DNA from 2 places in the Ramlibacter sp. P4_H7 genome. Region 1 is predicted to be linked to the other one. Evidence: riboswitches for the same ligand, from Rfam matches in the RefSeq annotation. Region 1 holds a riboswitch; the other holds the start of a gene.
The links. A riboswitch is a leader RNA that binds a small molecule or an ion and turns the genes downstream of it on or off. The one in region 1 is predicted to bind glycine.
Positions count from the first base shown of each region.

Region 2: another riboswitch for glycine. It lies ahead of gcvT (glycine cleavage system aminomethyltransferase GcvT); the one in region 1 lies ahead of AC1DSA_RS10675 (D-amino acid dehydrogenase).

Region 1 is NZ_JBFUKP010000006.1:82,067-94,049, forward strand. Features, by position in the region: gene AC1DSA_RS10675 (D-amino acid dehydrogenase) at 1-1,273, opposite strand, end outside; glycine riboswitch at 1,322-1,426, opposite strand; gene AC1DSA_RS10680 (ABC transporter permease) at 1,532-2,359, opposite strand; gene AC1DSA_RS10685 (ABC transporter permease) at 2,363-3,289, opposite strand; gene AC1DSA_RS10690 (ABC transporter ATP-binding protein) at 3,264-4,400, opposite strand; gene AC1DSA_RS10695 (LysR family transcriptional regulator) at 4,520-5,467, opposite strand; gene AC1DSA_RS10700 (cupin domain-containing protein) at 5,476-6,144, opposite strand; partial or broken gene AC1DSA_RS10705 (SDR family oxidoreductase) at 6,387-6,673, shown strand; gene AC1DSA_RS10710 (carboxymuconolactone decarboxylase family protein) at 6,782-7,555, shown strand; gene AC1DSA_RS10715 (IclR family transcriptional regulator) at 7,633-8,457, opposite strand; gene AC1DSA_RS10720 ((2Fe-2S)-binding protein) at 8,763-9,230, shown strand; gene AC1DSA_RS10725 (xanthine dehydrogenase family protein molybdopterin-binding subunit) at 9,227-11,536, shown strand; gene AC1DSA_RS10730 (GMC family oxidoreductase) at 11,597-11,983, shown strand, end outside.
Region 2 is NZ_JBFUKP010000021.1:122,613-134,595, forward strand. Features, by position in the region: gene AC1DSA_RS22355 (succinate dehydrogenase/fumarate reductase iron-sulfur subunit) at 1-348, shown strand, start outside; gene AC1DSA_RS22360 (fumarate reductase subunit C) at 345-737, shown strand; gene frdD (fumarate reductase subunit FrdD) at 734-1,108, shown strand; gene rquA (rhodoquinone biosynthesis methyltransferase RquA) at 1,143-1,841, shown strand; gene AC1DSA_RS22375 (electron transfer flavoprotein-ubiquinone oxidoreductase) at 2,062-3,759, shown strand; gene AC1DSA_RS22380 (TRAP transporter substrate-binding protein) at 3,899-4,870, shown strand; gene AC1DSA_RS22385 (TRAP transporter small permease) at 4,960-5,454, shown strand; gene AC1DSA_RS22390 (TRAP transporter large permease) at 5,451-6,728, shown strand; glycine riboswitch at 6,735-6,826, shown strand; gene gcvT (glycine cleavage system aminomethyltransferase GcvT) at 7,252-8,391, shown strand; gene gcvH (glycine cleavage system protein GcvH) at 8,406-8,783, shown strand; gene gcvP (aminomethyl-transferring glycine dehydrogenase) at 8,885-11,776, shown strand; gene AC1DSA_RS22410 (sulfite exporter TauE/SafE family protein) at 11,814-11,983, shown strand, end outside.

The DNA of each region.
Region 1 (11,983 bases):
CGCGCGAGCGTCCGCTGCGCTGCCTCACAAAATCGAAATCGATCCCGGGATCGCGACCGGAGATCAGCTCCGCAAGGGCTCGCCCGGAGCCACAACCATGCGTCCAGCCGAGAGTTCCGTGCCCGGTGTTCAGGTACAGCCCCTTCACCGCACTCGCGCCGATGTAAGGCACATTGCCCGGAGTTGCCGGACGCAGGCCCGCCCAATACGTGGCGAGTTCCTGGCGGCTGACGCCCGGAAACAGTTCCAGTGTGCGCCTGACGATCGCCTCGCATCGAACGCGATTCAGCGAGAGGTCGTAGCCGTTCAATTCAGCCGTGCCGGCGACGCGCAGCCGGTCGCCCAGGCGGGAGAAGACGAGCTTGTATTCGTCATCGGTCAAGCTAACTGTGGGTGCAAGGCGTTCCTTTAGGACAGGCAGCGTCGCCGAATAGCCCTTCGCGGGATAGATATCGAGCTTCACCCCTGCGCCTTTGGCGAGTGGACCGCTGAAGCTTCCAGCCGCGAGGATGTAAGCGTCTCCTCGCACTGTCTCGTAGAGACCCGACTCCGATGCGATTTCCACACCCGTCATGGCGCCGCCCGTGGCGTGGAGCCTTTGAATGCGGACGCCGTAGCGAAAGCGGACTCCCTGTTCCTGGCACTTCGCAGCCAAAGCCGTGGTGAATTTGTGCACGTCTCCCGATTCGTCGGCGCTCGTGTACGTGGCGCCGACCAGACTCGGACGAACGTGCACCATCGCAGGTTCGAGTGCCACGACTTCATCGGGACCAATCACCTTCCTCTCGCAGCCGAGTTCCCGCATGATTCGCGCCGGCTCGATCGCGAGATCCAGCTCCTTCTGATTCGTATAGAAATGAAGGATGCCCCTTGCCTGATGGTCGTACTCGATCTCGAGATCCCTGCGCAGTTGTTGAAGGCATTGGCGACTGTACGTCCCGAGGTTGAGGAGCTGGATCATGTTCCGTGTCGACCGCTCGCGTGAGCAGTTGAGCAGGAACTTGAGGCCCCAGCTCCACTGGGCCGGATCGGCCCGCAAGCGGAAGAGAAGCGGTGCGTCTTCCTTGCCCAGCCATCTCAGCAGCTTCATCGGCGCTGAAGGATTGGCCCACGGTTCGGCATGGCTGACGGATATCTGCCCACCATTGCCAAAGCTCGTTTCCCGAGCAGCTCCGGCATTTCGTTCCAGCACGGTCACGTCGTGTCCCGCCTGACCAAGATACCAAGCTGTCGCGACACCGGTGATGCCGGCGCCCATAACGATTACGTTCACGTCTCTCTCTCCTGCGAAGAATGAAGAAGGGCAGGCGAGCTTGATGCCGCCGGCCCCACTGTCCTTTTGCCTGAGAGATTCACCAGCTGTAGCCGGCTTGCACCTTCGGCGGCCTTCCCGGAATCGGGTTCAGCACTCTCCAGTTTGAAATTCACCAGTTCTTTTGACCTGAGCGTTCTGGGGATTGCGCCTTCGGTAGGCGGGCCGATGCCCGCACTTCTCCTGGTGGAAATGGATTTGTGTATTCGATAAGCCCCTTCAACCCTGGGCGTAGCTGGACTTGCCTATGTTGCTCTGGATGACCGCAAAAATCGCAATCGAGGTCAGCGCGATGATGACCGTGGATATGGCAGCCAGGGTCGGATCGGAATCGACGTACACGCTCGTGAACATCTGAACGGGCAACGTCTTCAGTTCGGGCCCCCCCAGGAACTGGGCGATTACGACTTCATCAAAGGACGCTACGAATGCAAACAAGGCGCCACTGGCCAGTGCGGGGCGAATGATCGGCAGGGTGACGAAAAAGAAGGTTGCCAGCGGGGTGGCGCCGCAACTCGCCGCGGCGTACTCCAATGTCTGGTCGAATGTCTTCAGGGCGGCGGTGACGGTCGTCAAGACGAAGGGTACCGCAAGCGCCGTGTGCGCCAGGACGAACCCAAGGTAGTTCGCAGTGAGGTGCCATTTGAGGAATACCGCATAAATGCCTACGCCGCTGACCACTACAGGAAGGATCATGGGTGACAGAAGCAGCGCCGACATCGTTGCTTGCGAGAACCCCTTCATGCGCGAGATGCCGAGGGCCGCCATGGTGCCCAGCAAAAGTGAAAGAACGGTCACGAGGGCAGCAATCAATACGGATTGCAGAGCACCGCGGTACCACGCCTCACTGGTGAACAGATTTTCATACCATCGAAGGGACAATCCGCGCGGTGGAAATGCGAAGGATTGCGCGTCGCTGAAGCTCATGGGGATGATGATCAGCAGGGGGGCAATGAGCGTAAAGCTCACTACGCCCGCGAAGGCGAACAGGACCCAATTCCCGAGCCGCTCGGCTGAGACTCTTTTGCGTGAGGCGTCGTCGGCCATGTCTTACTCCGGTTTGGTGCCAATGCGATTGCGCAACCGGCGAGTCAGAAGAGACCCGAGCGCCAGGATCCCCACAGTCGTCACCAGCAGGATCGTTGCCATTGCGCTGCTCCGACCCCAGGCCAGCAACTCGGAGATCTGCCGGAAGATGATCTGCGCGAACATCGCATCCTGTGCTGACCCCAGCATTGCCGGCGTGACATAGAAGCCAAGCGATAGGACAAATACGAGGAGCGCGCCAGCGAAAACACCTGTCATGGACAAGGGCAGGAACACCAACGCAAATGCGACAATTGGCCGTGCGCCCAGCATCAATGCGGCGCGGACGAGATTCGGGTCGATGCGTTGCATGGAGTTGTAGATCGGGAGCAGAGCGAACGGCAGCAGCACCTGGGCCATCCCGACAGTCACAGCGGTTTTGGTTCCTAGGATGCTGACGGCCGGGATTCCGACAAGATCCAGGAGGTAGTTCAGGACGCCTCGATCCTGCAGGATCACAACCCAGGCGAAGTTGCGCACGACGGTGCTGATCCAGAAGGGCAGCAGCACGACTCCAAGAATCGCGAGCTTCCAGGCACCTCGGGCCCGCATCATCGCGTACGCCATGGGATAGGCGACCAGTACGCAAACGATCGTGACCCGTGCGGCAGTCAGGAGCGTTCGGCCATAGATGCGCAGGTTCGACTCTTCCTCGATGAACCAGGCGAAGTTCGCCCACATCCCGGCGCCGGGAGGTGTGTCCGTCACACTCCGGATGATCAGGGTCAAGATCGGAAGAAAGAAGAATGCGGAGAAGAACAGAAAGACCGGGATCAGGAGCCATTTCCGCGTGAGAGCAATGCGTTTCGCCCGCGGACGCTCGGACCCGAGTTCGACCTCGGAAGCACCGATGGGCATGAACACCTCAGCCACCTGCAACCCCTTGCTCAAGAGGCAACAGGGTGGCGGCAGACGTTGGCCAGCAAATGGCGACTTCCGAACCCTCGCGAACCTGGATTTGATCGCGCGGTTGTTCCCGGACGCGAACCAGGGTGCCGTCAGGCAGGGCCGCCTCCACCTTGCGAGATGACCCCACGTAGATGATCTGCGAAACGCGCCCCACGACGCGATTCGGATCGTCGCAGGTTGCGTTAACTGGGATCACCCTCATGCGCTCCGGCCGCACGCTGATGGCCGCCGGTGAAGGCGAATCGAATCGTTCCGAACGTGGTGCCAAGAAGCGTCCACAGCTGTTGACGAGCACATGACCGTCCTTTTCAATGTGCGCTTGCCCGCGCAAGATGTTCGAGTCGCCCAGGAAGTTGGCGACAAACAGGGACTGAGGGTTCTCGTACAGCTCCGTGGAGGTCCCCACCTGCGCGAGACGGCCGTCATTGAAGACGGCGATGCGGTCGGACATCACCAGCGCCTCCTCCTGGTCGTGGGTGACGAAGATGAAGGTGATCTTCAACTCCTTGTGCAGGCGTCGGATCTCCAGTTGCATCTGCTCGCGCAACTTCTTGTCAAGCGCACTCAAGGGCTCGTCCATCAGCAGCAGTTGCGGCTCGAAAACGATTGCACGCGCAAGTGCAACGCGTTGCTGCTGTCCGCCCGAGAGGGCATTGGGAAATCGGTCCGCCTTGTCCGACAGCTGGATCAGCTCGAGCACTCGACCGACACGCGCGTCGGTCTCGGATTTCCCAAGGCCTCTCCGGCGCAGCGGAAACGCCACGTTGTCGAAGACCGTCATGTGCGGGAACAGCGAATAGCTTTGGAACACCATTCCGATGTTGCGGCGGTGCGGCGGCAATTCATCGATGGGCTGCTTGCCCAACAAGATGTGGCCGGACGTGACCTCCGTAAATCCGGCGATCATGCTCAGCGTTGTCGTCTTGCCTGAACCGCTGGGGCCGAGGAAAGTGACGAACTCGCCCGCCTGGACCTCGAGGCTGACGTCATTCACCGCAGGGACATTGGTCCCGTAGCGCTTCGTGAGGTTCCGGATCGACAGTGCCGCTCCAAGTCCTGCATTCGATCCCTGGGCGGGAGACGACTTCGACATATTCTTGCTCCGTTGCTTAGGCGACTGTATGGGTCCGCACCGCTGCAGACCATCGGTGCGTCGAGAACAAATGTTCGCCGGTGACCGACCATGCACCGTACTAACCCTGATGCGATGGCTCAGGCACTCGGGTGGTGCTGGGACGCACCAGGACCGTGGGCGATCCTGAGGCACGCTCTCAGGAGGGCTACCAGCTTGCCCTCCGAACTGGTGTCGCGGCTGACGACATGAATCGGAGCGATGCGGCGTGTGATGTCCGGGCGGACTGGCCGGATCCGCCGAGAAGCCAGGAACGGACCGGCCAGATGCTGCGCCACGTATCCGAGGTCTCGACCGGAGAGCACGAGCGCCAATTGCGCCTGGCTGCCAATCCCGACGTCACCACGTCGGTAGTCGCGCGTGATGAGAGAGAGGTTCTTGGACTCAAGATGGCCTCGGCTGGAATACGGATAGCTTGCGAGAGTTGCCTCGGAAATCTCGTGATCGGGAACCTCGAACAGCGCGTGACCGACCCCGCAGTAGAGATCCACGGTCTCCTCGAAGAGCACTTGGGCGCAAAGATCGCGAGACCGAGCGTCGGATAGGCTCAAGCCCAGATGCGCCGAGCCGTCTGCAACATGGCTGATGGCTTGATATCCCACCATGTTTTCAACTCGGAGCCGCACCCTGTCGCCGGCACGCTGGCCAAACAGCCTCAAGGCCTCTGGAAGCCGGCACTCCGGGTTGGTCACGATCTCATCTTCTACGACAATCGTCACCTCGCCCGACATCTCGTCCCCGATTTCGCCGATGTCGAGCTTGAAATGATCAATGGAAGCGAACAGCTCCTTGGCCGCCTTGTAGACCCGCTCACCTTCAGGCAACAGCTTGAACCCGCCGGGGCCACGTTTGCACAGGACGAACCCAAGACGAACCTCCAGCGTCTTCAGGTGTTCGCTCATCACCGACTGCGAGATGTTCAGCGCTGCCTGTGCCGCCGCAAAACCGCCCCGATCGACGATTTCGGCGAAGCTGCGGAGCAGTCTCAGATCGAGGTCAGTGACCTGTCGGAATTTGGAGGTCGCCACGGTCGGCCTCAAAAAGTTGGAGGAGTGTTCACCCACACCACCACTGCTTCGTGGTCACCGGGATTCCTGTACCCGTGAGGAAGATTGGAGTGGAAGAAAAACGAATCTCCCTCCCCCACTTTCTGTGTATCGCCGTCGACGGTGAGCTCCAATTCACCACTGATGACGTATCCCAACTCTTCCCCTTCGTGCTGAATCCAGCCGTCTGTTGAGCCTTTGGGCGCAACGCGGTGGATGTTCGCTTGGAGCAACGCTGCCTCTGGATTGGCCACCAGGCGCTCCAGCTTGATCCCGGGTCCGCGGCGAAGATGGTCCACTTCTATCAATGGCCGATCGCCGGCACGCATGATCGTGATGGGACCCGCATTCGCGTCCCGCTGCGAGAAAAGCGCGGCCATGTTGATCTCAAGGATCGCAACGATCCGGTGGAGCATCCTCAAAGAGGGGTTGACCTTCTCGTTTTCCACCTTGGACAAGAAGCTTTCGGTGCAGCCCGCCAAGGCTGCTACCTGCTTCAGGCTCATTCCTTTCGTGCGGCGCGCATGCCGCAGGCGGCTGCCAAATTGGCCACTCGATACATGCGCCGGCTGGGGTGAGCGGAGCTGGAAGGGCACGGCAGAACTTGCCTTCAGTACCTCGGCGTCGACTGTGCGATCAGGGCGACCTGCTTTTTTCACTTGAGATGCTGCGGAATTCGCAGCATTGTTGCAAGTCTTGTTCCCGTCAGTCAAGTAGCTTGCTTAGATGGACAGGCAACCCCTACGCCCTCGGCCGTCGGGATGCTGCTGTCGCACCAGCTCGCGATTCATTCCAATAAAGTGCAAGGGGATTTCGGACAAGGGCTGCGGTGGCACCGTCCTCCCCCACCGTTGACATGGTCCATGTTCCGTACAAAGGGGGCGGGCCGGCGCTGAACGCCGCCGTCTACTGCGCCACGAAGTTCGCTGTCCGGGCCCTGACCGAAGGGCTCCGCCAGGAAACCAAGCCGTACAACATCCGCACCACACTCATATCGCCTGGTGCGGTGACCACCGAGCTCCTCGACCACATCAGCGAGGAAGACGTCCGGTCGGCGAACCAGTCGTATGTCGGCAAGGTCGGCATCCCCCCGAAAGCTATGCACGCATGGTGGCATTCGCCATCAGCCAGCCCGAAGACGTGGATGTCAACGAGATCGTGTTCCGGCCCACGCAACAGGAGCTGTGAGCGGCCCCGGCTCGAACTGGTGATCACCATGAACAGATGAAGACGAGATTCCGAAGTTCCTGCGCTGGATGGCCGCAGTGGTTTTCAACGGGATGGAGAAAGTCAGCGATGAACAATACAACGCGCGTTGATCCGACGAAGCACCTCGCATGCATCGTGGCCGCGGCCACGATGCTCGCGGCCTCTGCGCTGCATCCGGCAGCGGCCCAGCAGGGCACAGGCAGCCAGCAGCCCGCAGCGATCGCCCAGCAGTCGCTCTCCTTGAAGCAGCAGGCCGCCGCTCCGATCGCCGCCGCTACGGCCGTGGGCGACATCCCCCGGCTCAACCAGGCTCTGAACCAGGGCCTGGACGCCGGCCTCACCCTGAGCGAGACCAAGGAAATCCTAGTGCAGATGTACGCCTACACCGGCTTCCCGCGCAGCCTCAATGCGCTTGGCGAACTGATGAAGGTGGTGGACGCGCGCAAGCAGCGCGGCGTGCGGGATGCGCCAGGGCGTGAGCCCGGCCCGGTCCCCAAGGGACAGGAACTGCTCGAACTCGGTACTGCCAACCAGACGAAGCTGGTTGGCGCGCCCGTGCGTGGACCGCTGTTCGAGTTTGCCCCCCTCATCGACGAGTACCTGAAGTCGCACCTGTTCGGCGCCATGTTCGCACGCGACAACCTCGACTGGCAAAGCCGGGAACTCGCCACGGTTGGCGCGCTCTCGGCGCTGCCTGGCGTCGAGTCGCAGCTGCAATCGCATATCGCGTTCAGCATGAACGTCGGCCTGACCGCGGCACAACTGCGCCAGCTGGCAGACGGTCTGGCGCAACGCGGCCATGCCGAAGCGGCTGGACGCGCGCGGGTTGCGGTCGCGCAGGTCGAAGCGACAAGGAAGTGACGGCTGCCATGAACGAACAGGAGGCCGGCGAATTCATCGACGGTTTGGCCAGCCTCTTTTCCCCATCGCCCGGGTCACTAGGCAACCAAACGTCTGACTGCGTCGCAGTGCTCGCGAAGTAGACGACAGCGTTCATCCAGGTTCTTGCCAGTCAGCCGGCCTACCAGGGTCGAAACACTCAAGGCAGCGATCGGCTTTCCGTGGGCGTCCACGATCGGCATGCCTATCGCCCGGATCCCTTCGTAGCCGGGCAGATCCCGCAGCGAATAGCCCAGCTCCTTCGCCTTGAGGACCCGCGCGACGAGAGCCCTCGGATCGCTTTCACCATAGTTGGCGAAGCGCTCGGCGTTTGCCCGGATGACCCGACGTATTTCGTCTTCGGGATACGCCGACAGCAACGCCATGCCGCTCGCCCCCACCCCGAGCGGACGACGGTCGCCGATCGCCAGAGTGAAGATCTTGACGGGCGAATCACCCTCGCGCCGGTCGAGGCAAACCGATTCGTCGCCGCTCCTCACGACCAGGAACGTGGTGTCGCGCGTCAGGGATGAGAGGCTGCTGAGAACGGGCTCGCATAACTCCTTCAGGCCAAATCGATGGCCGGCCGCGAGTCCGAATTCATAAACGGTCTGCCCAAGAAAGTACCTCTTTGAATCGGGGTCCTGGGTCGCCATCGACTCTGCCACGAGCGAGCGCAGCATCCGGTGCACCGTAGGTTGCTCCAGTTTCAGGGACTGGACCAGGTCCGACAAGCGCGCGCCCTCGCGGTTTCGCGCCGCCAGCTCGCGCAGGATCATCACAACCCGCTGAATGCTCTGGGTTCCCGCCGGAACCGCAGCCTTTCTACCCGTGCCCTTGGGATCTTGACCTGACATGCGTTGAAGCCTTCCATCGGCCGCCATCGTAGCCGGTCACTCCCCCGGGCTCCGGACGCGACCCCCGCGGCGCGTCCAGTCTCGCGCTCGTCTCCTGAGCCCATATAGTGGACTTATGAAAACCCACAATGTGGATAAAAGGCAAAATAAAGTACCCGAACAGGGCACTTCTCTCTTGTCGTACGCATACGGAATTCCCATACTCGCCTCCGATCAGCCAAGAATATCTAAAGTCCACATCATGGGCTTTTTTTGGATGAGCTCGCTGGTTTTCGATGACTGGTAGGAGCACGCGCGCGCTGCACGCATGCGTCCAGAAAGGAGACATCTCTTTGACGAATCTGAATATCAACGGCCGTGCATTGCAGGTCAGTTCCCCAGCGGACACGCCACTCCTGTGGGTGTTGCGTGACGAACTCGGGATGGTCGGCACGAAGTTCGGCTGCGGGGCGGGGCTGTGCGGCTCCTGCACCGTGCACGTGGAGGGGGAGCCCACACGCTCCTGCATCACTCCCATCTCCGCCGCTGCGGGCAAGCGTGTTTCGACGATTGAGCATGTCGAGACTGACGGTCTGGGAGCAGCCGTCCAGGCAGCCTGGCTTGCACTTCGTGTGCCGCAGTGCGGCTATTGCCAGGGCGGGCAGATCCTGGCCGCCGTCGCGCTGCTCAAGCGCGTGCCGGACCCGAATGATCGCCAGATCGATGAAGCAATGAACGGCAATCTCTGCCGCTGCGGAACCTACACCCGGATCCGGTCAGCCATCAAGCAGGTTGCGGCCCAACGCAGGAGCAGGGCATGAGCACCGCAACGCCAACTCCCGCTTCGTCGTCCCATCCCACCAGGCGCAGCCTACTCAAGGGCGTGGCGGCCGGCCTCGCGCTGGCCGTTGCCCCCAGTGGCGAGGTGTACGCGCAAGCCGCGGCGCCGACACCACCGCCGAAGTACGGTGGCGATCGCATGCCTGGCGGCGTGGTCGACAACCCCCTAGTTTTCGTGAGCATCGCGACGGACGGCATCGTCACGGTCGTTTGCCACCGCCAGGAAATGGGCCAGGGGGTTCGCACCAGCATCCCGATGGTCGTCGCCGAGGAGCTGGAAGCCGACCTTGCGCGGGTTCGCGTGACGCAAGCCCCGGGCGACGAGAAGAAGTACGGCAACCAAAACACGGATGGTTCGCGCAGCATGCGGCATTGGACCGAACCGTTGCGGCGCGTCGGGGCAGCAGCGAGGACCATGCTGGAAGCAGCGGCCGCCGCGCGCTGGGCAGTGCCGGCCTCGGAAGTGCAGGCGGTGAACCATGAACTCGTGCACCGGCCCTCGGGACGCAAGCTCGGGTTCGGCGAAGTGGCCGCTGCGGCGTCCGCCCTACCGGTCCCCGCCCGGGACACGCTGAGGCTCAAGGCTCCGGCCCATTTCCGCTACATCGGGAAGTCCGACATTCCCTTGATCGACGGCCCGGACATCGTGCGGGGGAGCGCGGCGTATGGCATCGACACTCGGCTTGACGGCATGGTGTATGCCGTCATGGCCCGCCCGCCCGTCGTGGGTGGCCGGCTGAAGTCCTTCAACGCCCAAAAGACGCTCCAGGTGCCGGGCGTCATCCGCGTGATCGAACTGAAAAGCACGCCTCTGCCGGCGGCGCACCACCCCTTAGGCGGTGTCGCCGTGGTGGCCAACAACACCTGGGCGGCCATCAAGGGGCGCGAAGCCCTGGTGCTCGAGTGGGAGCACGGGCCCAACGCCGCGTACGACTCGGAAACCTACAAGCTCACGCTTGAAAAGGCGGCCCGCACGACGTCGAAAGCGGCGCGCGACGACGGCGACACGATGGCGGCGCTCGCCCGCGCCCCGCGTCGTGTCGAGGCCGAATACTACTTGCCGCATCTTGCACACGCGACGATGGAGCCTCTCGTTGCCACGGCGCGCATCGTCGACGGCCAGTGCGAGATCTGGGCGCCCGTGCAGGCGCCGCAAGGAGCGCGGGACAACGTCGCGGCGCACCTGGGCGTCAAGCCTGAGCAGGTGACGGTCAATGTCACGTTGCTGGGTGGCGGCTTCGGCCGCAAGTCGAAGTCGGACTTCGTGTCGGAGGCCGCCTTAGTCTCCAGGGAGATGGGCGGCAAGCCTGTCAAGTTGCAGTGGACGCGCGACGACGACCTGCGGCACGGGTATTACCACGCGGTGGCCGTGGAGCGGCTGGAGGCGGCGCTGGACGATCAAGGCAAACCGGTGGCCTGGCTGCACCGTTCTGCCGCGCCTTCCATCGGCGCGACCTTCTCGCTCGAAAACAAGATGCTGCGGCCCCTGGAGATGGGGATGACCGCCATCAACGTGCCGTACGCCATTCCGAATGTGAGGGTCGAATCCCCGGAAGTGGCGGCACACACCCGCATTGGATGGTTCCGGTCGGTCTACAACATTCCGCACGCTTTCGCCGTCCAATGCTTCATCAACGAGCTCGCGGTCGCGGCGCGGCGCGACCCGAAGGACTATCTGGTCGAGCTTCTCGGGCCCGACCGGCGCATCGATCCGCGGATCTTCGCCGATCAGGTCAACTACGGCGAGTCGCCTGAGCGCTACCCGATCGACACCGGGCGGATGCGACGCGTGATCGAGCTGGCGGCAGCGGGCGCCCGCTGGGGCCGGCGCCTGCCCAGGGGGCGCGGCCTGGGCATCGCGGTCGCGAACACCTTCGTGAGCTACACCGCGGCGGTGATCGAAGTCGAAGTCGATGCCAAAGGAGGCCTTCGCATCCTTGGCGTGGACATCGCGATCGACTGCGGGCCGCACGTCAACCCGGACCGCATCCGGTCGCAGCTGGAAGGCTCCGTGATCATGGGCCTCGGCCTTGCGATGCACGGGCAGGTCACCTTCAAGGACGGCAGCGTCCAGCAGAGCAACTTCCACGACTACGCCCTGCCCAGGCACGCGGAAGCGCCGCGCGAGATCCGTTGTCACCTGACTCCATCTGACCATTCCGTCGCGCCGGGAGGCGTCGGGGAGCCCGGACTGCCACCCGTGGCACCGGCGCTTTGCAACGCGATCTTCGCCGCCTCCGGGACCCGCATCCGCCGGCTGCCCATCGGCGACCAGCTGGCGATCTGAGATTCCCCATGCGCGGCGAGGCCGCACTAACCCACTGACCCGGAAAGAAGGAGACAAGCAATGGACCGCAAATTGCAACGTGGCGAAGAGATCAACGCACTGGTCGACGCCGCCTACCGTGGCCGCATCAGCCGCAGGACCTTTCTGCAGGGGCTCGCATCGCTCGGCATCGCGACCGCCTCGGCGTACGAAATGTCCGAGCACGCCGCGCTCGCCCAAACCAACCAGGCCGCGCAAAATGCCAACCTGAAGGCCGAATACGACTACATCGTGGTCGGGGCCGGCGCCGCAGGCTGCGTGATGGCGCATCGCCTGTCGCAGGGCGGCAACGCCAGCGTGCTCGTCATCGAAGGCGGCGGCACCGACATCGAGCAGGAGCGCATTTCCGGGCCGCTGCAGTGGCCCACCAACATCGGCGCAGACACGGACTGGCGCAACAACACCGTG
Region 2 (11,983 bases), on a different contig from region 1:
CTGCAGACGCCGCGCGAGCTGGAACTGTTCGAGCAATACAGCTCCTGCATCAACTGCCTGCTCTGCTACGCCGCCTGCCCGCAGTACGGACTCAACGACAAGTTCGTCGGCCCCGCCGCCCTGGCGCTGCTGCATCGCTACAACGCCGATTCGCGCGACGGCGCCCAGCAGGAGCGCATGCAGGTGGTGAACGCCAAGGAAGGCGTGTGGAGTTGCACGGCCGTCGGCTACTGCAGCGAGGTCTGCCCCAAGGGCGTGGACCCGGCCAACGCGGTGAACCAGAACAAGGTGGCCAGCGCCAAGGACTACTTCCTGCGCTTCGTGGCATCCAAGGGGAGCGCGCGATGAGGAAGCCCTACGTGCGCACCATGACCCGCTGGTGGACGCGCGACCCCTATTTCGTGCGGTACATGTGGCGCGAGGGCACGTCGCTGGCCGTGGCGGCCTACGCCCTCATCCTGATGATGGGCGTGGTGCGCCTGGCGCAGGGGCAGGCCGCCTTCGACGGCTGGCTGCAGGCGCTGCGCAGCTGGCCCTCCATCGTGTTCCACCTGGTGCTGCTGGCCGCGATGGTCCTGCATGCGGTCAGCTGGTTCGAGATCATGCCCAAGACGATGCCGATGCTCTTCGTGGGCGGACATCGCGTCGCGGCGGCGACCGTCACCCGCGCCGGCCTGGCCGCGGCGGTGGCTGCGGCGCTCGTGCTGTTCGCGCTGGCCTGGATGCTCAAGCCATGACGCCCACCCCGAGCCGCAAGCGCTCCCACGCCCCCATCTTCTGGGGCCTGTTCGGCGCGGGCGGGATGCTGTCGGCGCTGCTCGGGCCGATGCTGGTGCTGATCACCGGCGTGCTCGTGCCGCTGGGCCTGCTGTTGCCGGCGGATTTCATGAGCTACCCGCGCATGCTCGCCTTCGCGCAGAACTGGGTGGGCAAGGCCTTCCTGTTCTTCGTGATCGCGCTGTTCGCCTGGCATGCGGCGCACCGCATCTTCTACAGCCTGCACGATGTCGGCGTGCACGCAGGGCTTGCGGCGCGCCTGCTTTGCTACGGCGCCGCGCTGGCGGTCACGCTGGTGGCCGCCGCCAGCCTGACGGCGCTCGGTTCGTAGAGCTCGAACAACGACAACACCCCCACAGGACCGCATGAAAGCACCAGACGAACTCGTGATCCCGTGCAACTTGTCGGTCCCACGCTATCTCGAAGAGGCTTACTGGTGGGCCTACGTGCGCCCGCAGGCCATCCAGGTATTCGAGCGCGAGTGGCTGGTCAACCTGATCCTCTTCAACAATTACGTGCGGCTGTGCGATGCCGCGCTGGCGGAACTGGGCGACACGGTGCACGGCCGCACCCTGCAGATGGCCTGCGTCTACGGCAACCTCACGCCCCGGCTGCGCGAGCGGCTGGCGGCCGAAGCGAGCCTCGACGTGCTGGACATCCTGCCGGTGCAGCTCGACAACCTGCGGCGCAAGCTTCCGCCGGACGAGCGCGTGGCCCTGCTGCACGGCGACTCGTCCGCCCTGGGTGGCCCGGATGGTTGCTACGACCAGGTGCTGCTGTTCTTCCTGCTGCACGAGCAGCCGGAGGCGGTGCGCCGCAAGACGCTGGCCGAGGCCTTGCGGGTGGTGCGCCCGGGCGGCAAGGTGGTGATCGTGGACTACCACCGGCCCGTCGCCTGGCATCCGATGCGCCCGCTGATCCGGCTGGTGTTCAAGCACCTGGAGCCCTTTGCCATGGACCTGTGGCGCCACGGCGTCGAGGCCTTCCTGCCGGACGAGCCGGTGCACGCGGAGAAGAAGACCTACTTCGGCGGCCTGTACCACAAGCTCGTGCTCACCCGCTGACGCCGGCGGCGGCCGCCGGATGCCCGCCGCGCTCCCACAAGGAGGGGCGCTTCGGCCTGTCCAAGCGCATGGAACCGCGCGTCCAGCCCGCTCGAGGCGCCTGGAATGAAGGCGACACGACCCGACAGATCGTGGGTGTCCGCTGGACTGCCCGCCGCATAGAATTGCAGGCTCGGCGGCGCCGCAGGCCGCGCATGTCACCCACTGTCGACGGAAGACCATGACCCAAGAAGAACTCATCGCCCAATACGGACCGCGCGAAGCGATGGAATACGACGTGGTCGTCGTCGGCGGGGGGCCCGCTGGCCTGTCGACGGCGATCCACCTGCGGCAGCTGGCTGCCCGCGAGGGCAAGGAGGTGTCGGTCGTCGTGCTCGAAAAGGGTTCCGAACCGGGCGCGCACATCCTGTCCGGCGCCGTGATGGACCCGCGCGCGCTGACCGAGCTGATCCCGGACTGGAAAGCCAAGGGCGCGCCCCTGAACCAGCCCGTGACCGACGACGCGATGATCTTCCTGGGCGAAGACTCCTCGTTCCGCGTCCCCAACTTCATGCTGCCCCCGGTCTTCCAGAACCACGGAAACTACGTGGTGAGCCTGGCCAACGTCACTCGCTGGCTGGCCCAGCAGGCCGAGGCCCTGGGCGTCGAGATCTTCCCCGGCTTCCCGGCCGCCGAAGTGCTGTACGACGAGAACGGCGCGGTCAAGGGCGTGGCCACCGCCAACATGGGCGTCGGCAAGGACGGCGAGCCCACCGAGAACTTCCAGCTGGGAATGGAACTGCACGCGAAGTACACCGTGTTCGCCGAGGGCGCGCGCGGCCACCTGGGCAAGCAGGTCATCCGCCGCTTCAAGCTCGACGAGGACTGCGACCCGCAGGCCTACGGCATCGGCGTGAAGGAACTGTGGGAGATCGATCCCAAGCGCCACCAGCCGGGCCTGGTGCTCCACACCGCGGGCTGGCCGCTGGACAACAGCACCTACGGCGGCGCCTTCCTGTACCACATGGAGAACAACCAGGTGGTGCTGGGCTTCATCACCGGCCTGGACTATGCCAACCCCTACCTGAGCCCGTTCGAGGAGATGCAGCGCTGGAAGACCCACCGCAACATCCGCTGGTACCTCGAAGGCGACGAGAGCCAGGGCGTGAAGCCGGCCAAGCGCATCTCCTACGGCGCGCGCGCCATCACCGCAGGCGGCCTGCTGAGCCTGCCCAAGACCGTCTTCCCGGGCGGCGTGCTGGTGGGCGACGACGCCGGCTTCCTGAACGCGGCCCGCATCAAGGGCAGCCACGCCGCCATCAAGACCGGCATGTTGGCGGCAGCCGCAGCCTTCGACGCGATCGTGGCCGGCCGCCAGCACGACGCGCTGAGCGCCTATCCCGAAGCCTTCGAGCAGAGCTGGCTGTACACGGAGCTGACCAAGTCGCGCAACTTCAAGGCCTGGTTCAAGAAGGGCCTGATCCCCGCCACGGTGATGAACGGCATCGAGCAGTGGCTGCTGCGCGGCAACGTCCCGTGGACGCTGAGGCGCGACAAGCCGGACCACGCGTACCTGAAGCCGGCGGCGGAGTGCCAGCCCATCGCCTACCCCAAGCCGGATGGCAAGCTGACCTTCGACCGCCTGTCCTCGGTGTTCATCTCCAACACCAACCACGCCGAGGACCAGCCCTCGCACCTGACGCTGAAGGATGCCTCCGTGCCGGTCCAGGTGAACCTGGCGAAGTACGCGGGGCCGGAAAGCCGCTACTGCCCGGCGGGCGTCTACGAATTCGTCAAGAACGAGGACGGCACCGACCGGCTGCAGATCAACGCGCAGAACTGCGTGCACTGCAAGACCTGCGACATCAAGGACCCGACGCAGAACATCGTGTGGGTCACGCCCGAGGGCGGCGGCGGGCCGAACTACGCGAACATGTGAGGCTTGGCGCGTGGCACATCCACGCGCCGCTGCTTTGCACCAAGCTGACGCCGCGGGTCGGTACAACTCCCGTGGCGACCGGCTCCCGCACTCGGGCATGATTGCCGCCACTTTCGCCGTACCCGCCCCAGGAGACTCCATGAAGTTCACCAAGCTCTTCGCCGTGCTGTCCGCCGGCCTGCTCGCCAGCTCGCTGGCGGCCGCCCAGACCACGATGAAGATCAGCATTTCCACCGCGCAGAATTCCCACCAGGGCATCGCGATCGACACCTTCGCCAAGGAAGTCGAGAAGCGCACCGGCGGCCGCTACAAGGTCCAGACCTTCTACAACGGCTCGCTGGGCGGCGAGCGCGAGTCCATCGAGGCCGTGCAGCTGGGCACCCAGGAACTCGCCTTCTCCTCCACCGGCCCGGTGCCGAACTTCGTGCCCGAGACCAAGATCCTGGACGTGCCCTTCCTGTTCCGCGACAAGGCCCATGCCCGTGCGGTACTGGACGGCCCGATCGGCCAGGAGATGCTGCAGAAATTCGATTCCAAGGGCTTCAAGGCGCTGGCCTGGGCCGAGAACGGCTTCCGCCACATGACCAACAGCAAGCGGGACGTGAAGGGGCCGGAGGACCTCAAGGGCCTGAAGATGCGCACCATGGAGAACCCGGTGCACATCGCGGCCTACAAGGGCTTCGGCATCATCACCACCCCCATGGCCTTCCCCGAGGTGTTCACCGCCCTGCAGCAGGGCACGGTGGACGGCCAGGAGAACCCGCTGTCCGTGATCATTTCCGCCAAGTTCGACCAGGTGCAGAAGCACCTGACGCTGACGGGGCACGTGTACTCGCCGGCCATCTTCCTGATGAACAAGGCGTCCTTCGACAAGCTGTCCGCGGCCGACAAGCAGGCCTTCCTCGACGCCGCCAAGGAAGGCACCAAGGCCAACCGCGCGCGCGTGGACGAGGACGACGCCAAGGGCGTGGCCGACCTGCGCGCCAAGGGCATGACCGTGATCGACAATGTCGACAAGGCCAAGTTCGTGCAGGCGCTGGCGCCGGTGAATGCCGAGTTCGAAAAGCAGTTCGGCAAGGCCAACATCGAGAAGATCCGGAACGTCAAGTAAGTCCGTGAGGGAGAGACCCGGGTTCCGTCCGGAACCCGGTGTGGGAACAAAGCCCGCTCGCGCGGGCTTTGCTTCGTGAAGGGGGAGCCGTGAAAGAAACTTTCCTGCGCATCGAGCGCTTCACCAGCGGCCTGGCCATGGCCGGCGCGTGCTTCATGCTGGTGGTGGCCAGCACGCTGGGCATGTTCCAGATCGTCACGCGCTTCGTGCTGGAGCAGCCGGCGGAATGGAGCGAGATCCTGATCCGCCTGTCGCTGATCTGGATGGTGTTCCTCGGGATTCCCGTGGCGTTCCGCCAGGGCGCGATGGTCAGCGTGGACGTGGTGTACCGCTCCGTCCCGCCCGGCGCGCGCCGGGCGCTCGACTGGCTGGTGGCCATTGCCTCGCTGATGCTGATCGGCGTCGTGCTGTGGTGGGGCTGGGACTACGCCGTGCGCGGCCAGGTCCAGTCCATGGCCGGACTGGAATCCATCTCGATGTTCTGGGGCTACCTCGCGCTGCCGGTGGGCGCCCTCTTCTGCATCCTCGGCATCATCGGCAACCTGCTCGACCCGCAGCGCCACGAACTGGAGACCGCGCAATGAGCGCAGCGATGCTTGCAACGATGGTGCTGTGCTTCGCGCTCAGCGTCTCGGTCGCCGTTTCCATCGGCCTGTCCGCCCTGGTGGGCATGCAGGTCAGCAACGCCCACATGCTCATCTCCGTCAAGGAGATGTTCAACTCGATCAACAAGTTTCCGCTGGCGGCGATTCCCTTCTTCATTCTCGCCGGCAACCTGATGGAAACCGGCGGGATCTCGCGCCGCCTGGTGGAATTCGCCAAGAGCATCGTCGGCGGCGTGCAGGGCGGCCTGCCCATGACCTGCGTGCTGACCTGCATGATCTTCGCGGCGGTGTCGGGCTCCTCGGTCGCCACCACGTTCGCGATCGGCGCGATCCTGATCCCTGCGCTGATCAAGCACGGCTACCCCACCAGCTACGCGGCGGCCCTGCAGGCCACCGCGGCGGAACTGGGCGTGATCATCCCGCCCTCGATCCCGATGATCCTGTACGGTGTGAGCGCCGAGGTGTCCATCGGCGAGCTGTTCATCGCCGGCTTCGGCCCGGGCCTGCTGATCGGCGGCGCGCTGATGCTGTTCTGCTGGATCTGGTGCAAGTTCAAGGGCTGGGGCAAGAACGACGGCGACGGCCGCCTGCCGTTCGGCCAGGCCTTCAAGCAGGCCGGCTGGGCGCTGCTGATGCCGGTGATCATCCTGGGCGGCATCTATGGCGGCGTCTTCACGCCGACGGAAGCTTCCGCGGTCGCCGTGTTCTACGCGCTGGTGGTCGGCATCTTCGTGTACCGCGAGATCGACGTGCGCCAGCTGTACACGATCCTGCGCAAGTCGGTGATCTCCTCGGCGGTGATCATGTTCATCATCGCCAACGCCGGCTTGTTCGCCTTCCTGATCACGCGCGCCGGCGTGCCGGAAGCGATCGGCCTGTGGCTGCAGGACGTGCTGAAGAGCCCGGCGATGTTCCTGCTGGGCGTGAACGCCGCGCTGTTCGTGATCGGCATGTTCATCGAGACCAGCGCCTCCATCATCGTTCTGGCGCCCATCCTCGCGCCGGTGGCGGTGCATTTCGGCATCGACCCGGTGCACTTCGGGCTGATCATGGTGGTGAACCTGGCGCTGGGCATGATCACCCCGCCCTTCGGCGTGAACCTGTTCGCCGCGTGCACGGTGGCCAGGATCTCGCTGGACCGCATCATCACGCAGTTGATCCCCTTCGTGCTGGTGGTGCTGGCCTGCCTGATGGTGATCACGTACGTGCCGGGCCTCTCCCTGGGCCTGCGCGACCTGGTCTACGCGAAGTAGCTACAATCGCCGGCGTCAGGAGAGAGCTTCCTCAACGAAGCCGCCGAAGGCGCAGGCGCACAGCCGAACGCTCAGGCACCCAGGACTGACAAGCGCCCCGTTCCGGGGCGTCACCTTGCTGGAGAGAGGCCGCTGCGCATGAGCAGCGGTCCACCGAAGGAGCAAGCCCAGCGGAGGCTGGGCGACAGAGAAACGGGCCTGCGCCGGGGTTTGGGAGCCCGGTAGGCTAGGCGTAGTTGCCCGCCGTGTGCTTGACGCACACAAGGGCGACTGCAACAACGCATGGCGGGCTCCCAAACCCCGGCCCGGAGGGTCGGGCCCGGAAGGGGCCTGATGCGTTGTTGCGGGAAAGGGTCAAGCCGTCCTGGCTTGACCCTTTCCTGCGCCTAGCCTAAGACCCCTTGCCCGACGCAGGCCCGTTTCTCTGTCGCCCAGCCTCCCGGGTGAATCTCTCAGGTAAAGCGGACAGCACGGGCCCTTCCATCGTGTGTACGATGGCTTTCAGCCCTGTTGGAGTCCGCGCTTGTCCGCACCGCAAGAAGAGCTACTAAAGACCCCCCTGCACGCGCTGCACCTGGAACTCGGTGCGCGCATGGTCCCTTTCGCCGGCTATTCGATGCCGGTGCAATACCCCCCCGGCCTGATGGCCGAGCACCACCACACGCGCAGCGGCGCGGGCCTGTTCGACGTCTCGCACATGGGACAGTTGCGCCTCGTCGGCCCCGACGCGGCTGCCGCGTTCGAGTCGCTGATGCCGGTGGACGTGGTCGGCCTCGCGCCCGGCAAGCAGCGCTACGGCCTGCTGCTCACCGACGAGGGCACGATCATCGACGACCTGATGTTCGTCAACCGCGGCGGCGACCTGTTCGTGATCGTCAACGGGGCCTGCAAGGTGGGCGACCTGCGCCACATCCAGGAGCGCATCGGCGCGCGCTGCGATGTGATCCCCATGCCGGAGCGGGCGCTGCTCGCCTTGCAGGGACCGAAGGCGGTCGATGCCATGAACCGGGTGGTCCCCGGCGTGGACCAGCTGGTGTTCATGACCGGCGCCGGCTTCCGCTGGAACGGCGTGGACCTGTTCATCACGCGCAGCGGCTACACGGGCGAGGACGGCTTCGAGATCTCCGTGCCCGCCGTCCACGCGGACGCCTTCGCGCGCGAACTGCTCGCGCAGCCGGAGGTCAAGCCGGTCGGCCTGGGCGCGCGCAATTCACTGCGCCTGGAGGCCGGCCTCTGCCTGTACGGCAACGACATCGACACCACCACGACGCCGGTGGAAGCGGCCCTGAACTGGGCGATCCAGAAGGTGCGGCGCACCGGCGGCGCACGGGCCGGCGGCTTCCCGGGCGCGGACAAGGTGCTCGCGCAGCTCGATGGCACGCTGCCGCTCACGCGCAAGCGTGTCGGCCTGGTCGCCCTGGAGCGCGTGCCCGTGCGAGATCACACCGAACTGCAGGACACGCAGGGGCAGCGCGTGGGCGAGGTCACCAGCGGCCTGCTGGCCCCCACGGTCGACCGGCCCATCGCCATGGGCTACCTGCCGCCGCAGCTGGCCACCCCCGGCACCCGCGTGAACGCCATCGTGCGCGGCAAGTCCGTTCCCATGGAAGTGAGCGCCATGCCCTTCGTCCCCAACCGTTACCACCGCGGCCCGGCCGCCTGAAAAAGGAGAAACCCATGACCGTCAAGTACACGCCCGATCACGAGTGGATCCAGCTGGAGGACCACGAGGCCGCCGTCGTCGGCATCACCCTGCATGCGCAGGATGCGCTGGGCGACGTGGTGTTCGTGGACCTGCCGGAAGTGGGCAAGAGCTACGCGAAGGGCGAGGTGGCGGGCGTGGTGGAATCGGTCAAGGCCGCGGCGGACGTGTTCATGCCCATCGCCGGCGAGGTCACCGAGGTCAACGAGGACCTGCGCGGCGACCCGTCGCTCGCCAACAAGGACCCGATGGGCAACGGCTGGTTCTTCAAGATCCTGATCAAGGACATGGCCGAGTTCGACGTGCTCATGGACGAGCCCGACTACCAGAAGTTCGTCAAGGCGAACGCCTGACCGGCCCTGCCCGCAGTGCCCTGTCCTCCCGGGAGTCGCCCCGGGAGTCCCCGCGTTGACGGAGGGCGGTCCACCCCGCCCCGGCGCGTTCAAGGAATCCCATGTTGATGCAATCCGCCCGGCCGCTCGGCGAGCTGGAAAACCCCACCGAGTTCATCCCGCGCCACATCGGCGTGTCCGAGGCCGACGAGCGCCTCATACTGTCGGTGATCGGGGAGGCTTCGCGCCGCGCGCTGGTCGAGGGCATCGTCCCCCGCTCCATCGCCCGCGCCCGGCCGATGCACCTGCCACCGCCGGCCACCGAGGCCGCGGCGCTCGAGGAGCTGCGCGCCATCGCGCAGAAGAACCAGGTCTTCCGCAGCTTCATCGGCCAGGGCTACCACGGCACCTTCACGCCGGGCGTCATCCTGCGCAACGTGCTGGAGAACCCGGCCTGGTACACCGCGTACACGCCCTACCAGGCGGAGATCAGCCAGGGCCGCATGGAAGCGCTGGTGAACTTCCAGACCATGGTGTGCGACCTCACGGCCATGCCGATCGCCAATGCATCGATGCTGGACGAGGCGACGGCCGCGGCCGAGGCGATGACGCTGGCCAAACGCAGCGTGAAGAGCAAGAGCCATCGCTTCGTGGTGGCCGGCGACTGCCACCCGCAGACCATCGAGGTGATCCAGACGCGCGCGGCGCCCCTGGGCATCGAAGTGGTGCTGGCGAACTCGCACGAGGCGTGGCAGCAGGCGCTGGCCGGCGAGTACTTCGCGGTGCTGGCGCAGTACCCGTCCACCAGCGGCCGCATCGACGACCTGCGTGCCGACGTGGCCGTCGTGCACGGCAAGCAGGCCGCCTTCATCGTCGCCGCGGACCTGCTGGCGCTGACGCTGCTGGTGCCCCCGGGAGAGTTCGGCGCCGACATCGTGGTCGGCACGACCCAGCGCTTCGGCATGCCGATGGGCGCCGGCGGCCCGCACGCCGCCTACCTTGCCTGCCGCGACGACTACAAGCGCTCCATGCCGGGCCGGCTGGTGGGCGTCAGCGTCGACAGCCACGGCAACCCCGCCTACCGCCTCGCGCTGCAGACGCGCGAACAGCACATCCGGCGGGAGAAGGCGACCTCGAACATCTGCACGGCGCAGGTGCTGCCGGCGGTGGTGGCCAGCATGTACGCCGTCTACCACGGCCCGCAGGGGCTCAAGCGCATCGCCCAGCGTGTCGCCAGCTACGCGGCCATCCTGGCCCGGGGCCTGGAGCAGCTGGGGCACACGCCGCGTTCCAGCGCCTTCTTCGACACGGTCTCGCTGCACACGGGCGAGGCGACCAATGCACTCGTCGCCAAGGGCCATGCGCTGCGCTGCAACCTGCGCAAGCACTGGGGCGAGTACATCTGCATCTCTCTGGACGAGACCACCACCCGCGACGACGTCCGGCTGCTGTGGTCGATCTTCGCCAAGCCGGGCCAGGCGCTGCCGGACTTCGCGCCTTTCGAGAAGGGCGTCGAGCCCGCGATCCCGCAGGAGCTGCGCCGCACCAGCGACTTCCTGGCGCACCCGGTCTTCAACACGCACCACAGCGAGACCGGCATGCTGCGCTACCTGCGGGCGCTGTCCGACAAGGACCTGGCGCTGGACCGCAGCATGATCCCGCTGGGCAGCTGCACCATGAAGCTGAACGCCACCAGCGAGATGATCCCCATCACCTGGCCCGAGTTCGCGCACGTGCATCCGTTCGCGCCGCGCGACCAGCTGCAGGGCTACGCGGAGCTGGACGACCAGCTGCGCGCCTGGCTGTGCGAGGCCACGGGCTATGCCGGCATCAGCCTGCAGCCGAACGCGGGCTCGCAGGGCGAGTACGCGGGCCTGCTGGCGATCAAGGCCTGGCACGCCAGCCGCGGCGAGGCGCACCGCAACGTCTGCCTGATCCCTTCGTCCGCGCACGGCACCAACCCCGCCAGCGCGCAGATGGCCGGCTTCCAGGTGGTCGTGACGGCCTGCGACGACAACGGCAACGTGGACCTGGCCGACCTGCAGGCCAAGTGCGAACAGCACAGCGACAAGCTGGGCGCGATCATGATCACCTACCCGAGCACGCACGGCGTGTTCGAGATGCAGGTGAAGGAACTGTGCGCGCTGGTGCACAAGCATGGCGGCCGGGTCTACGTCGACGGCGCCAACATGAACGCGCTGGTGGGCGTCGCGGCGCCGGGTGAATTCGGCGGCGACGTCAGCCACCTGAACCTGCACAAGACCTTCTGCATCCCGCACGGCGGCGGTGGCCCCGGCGTCGGCCCGGTCTGCGTGGTGGCCGACCTGGTGCCCTTCCTGCCGGGACACAAGGCGGGCGGGCTGCCCGACCATCCGGTGGGCGCCATCTCGGCCGCGCCGCTGGGCAACGCCGCGGTGCTTCCGATCAGCTGGATGTACTGCCGGATGATGGGCGCCGAGGGCCTGACGCAGGCGACCGAAGTCGCCATCCTCAGCGCCAACTACATCAGCGCGCGCCTGCGCGACCACTACCCTACGCTGTACGCCAGCGAGAACGGCCACGTGGCGCACGAGTGCATCCTGGACCTGCGGCCGCTAAAGGAGACCAGCGGGGTCACGGCGGAAGACGTGGCCAAGCGGCTGATCGACTACGGCTTCCATGCGCCCACCCTCAGCTTCCCGGTGCCCGGCACGCTGATGGTGGAGCCCACCGAAAGCGAGACGCTCGAGGAGATCGACCGCTTCATCGCCGCGATGGTCGCCATCCGCGAGGAGATCCGGCGCGTCGAGCGCGGCGAATGGCCCCAGGAGGACAACCCGCTGAAGCACGCGCCGCACACGGCCGCCGCCCTGATGCACGGCGAGTGGACGCATGCCTATTCGCGCGAGGCCGGGGCCGCCATCCTCGACGAGCGCCGCCACGCCAAGTACTGGCCGCCCGTGGGCCGCGTGGACAACGTCTACGGCGACCGCAACCTGTTCTGCAGCTGCGTGCCCCTGAGCGCGTACGAATGAAGGCCGCGCCGCGCGCGTCGGTGACAATGCGCGCGGCATGGAACTGATCCTCACCGTCGCCCTGGGCGCCGCGCTCGCGGGGTTCGTGCAGGGGCTCTCCGGCTTCGGCTTCGGCCTGACCGCCATGGCCTTGTGGGCGTGGACGCTGGAGCCGAAGCTCGCCGCCGCGCTCGCGGTGTTCGGCGCGCTGGTCGGCCAGCTGCTCGC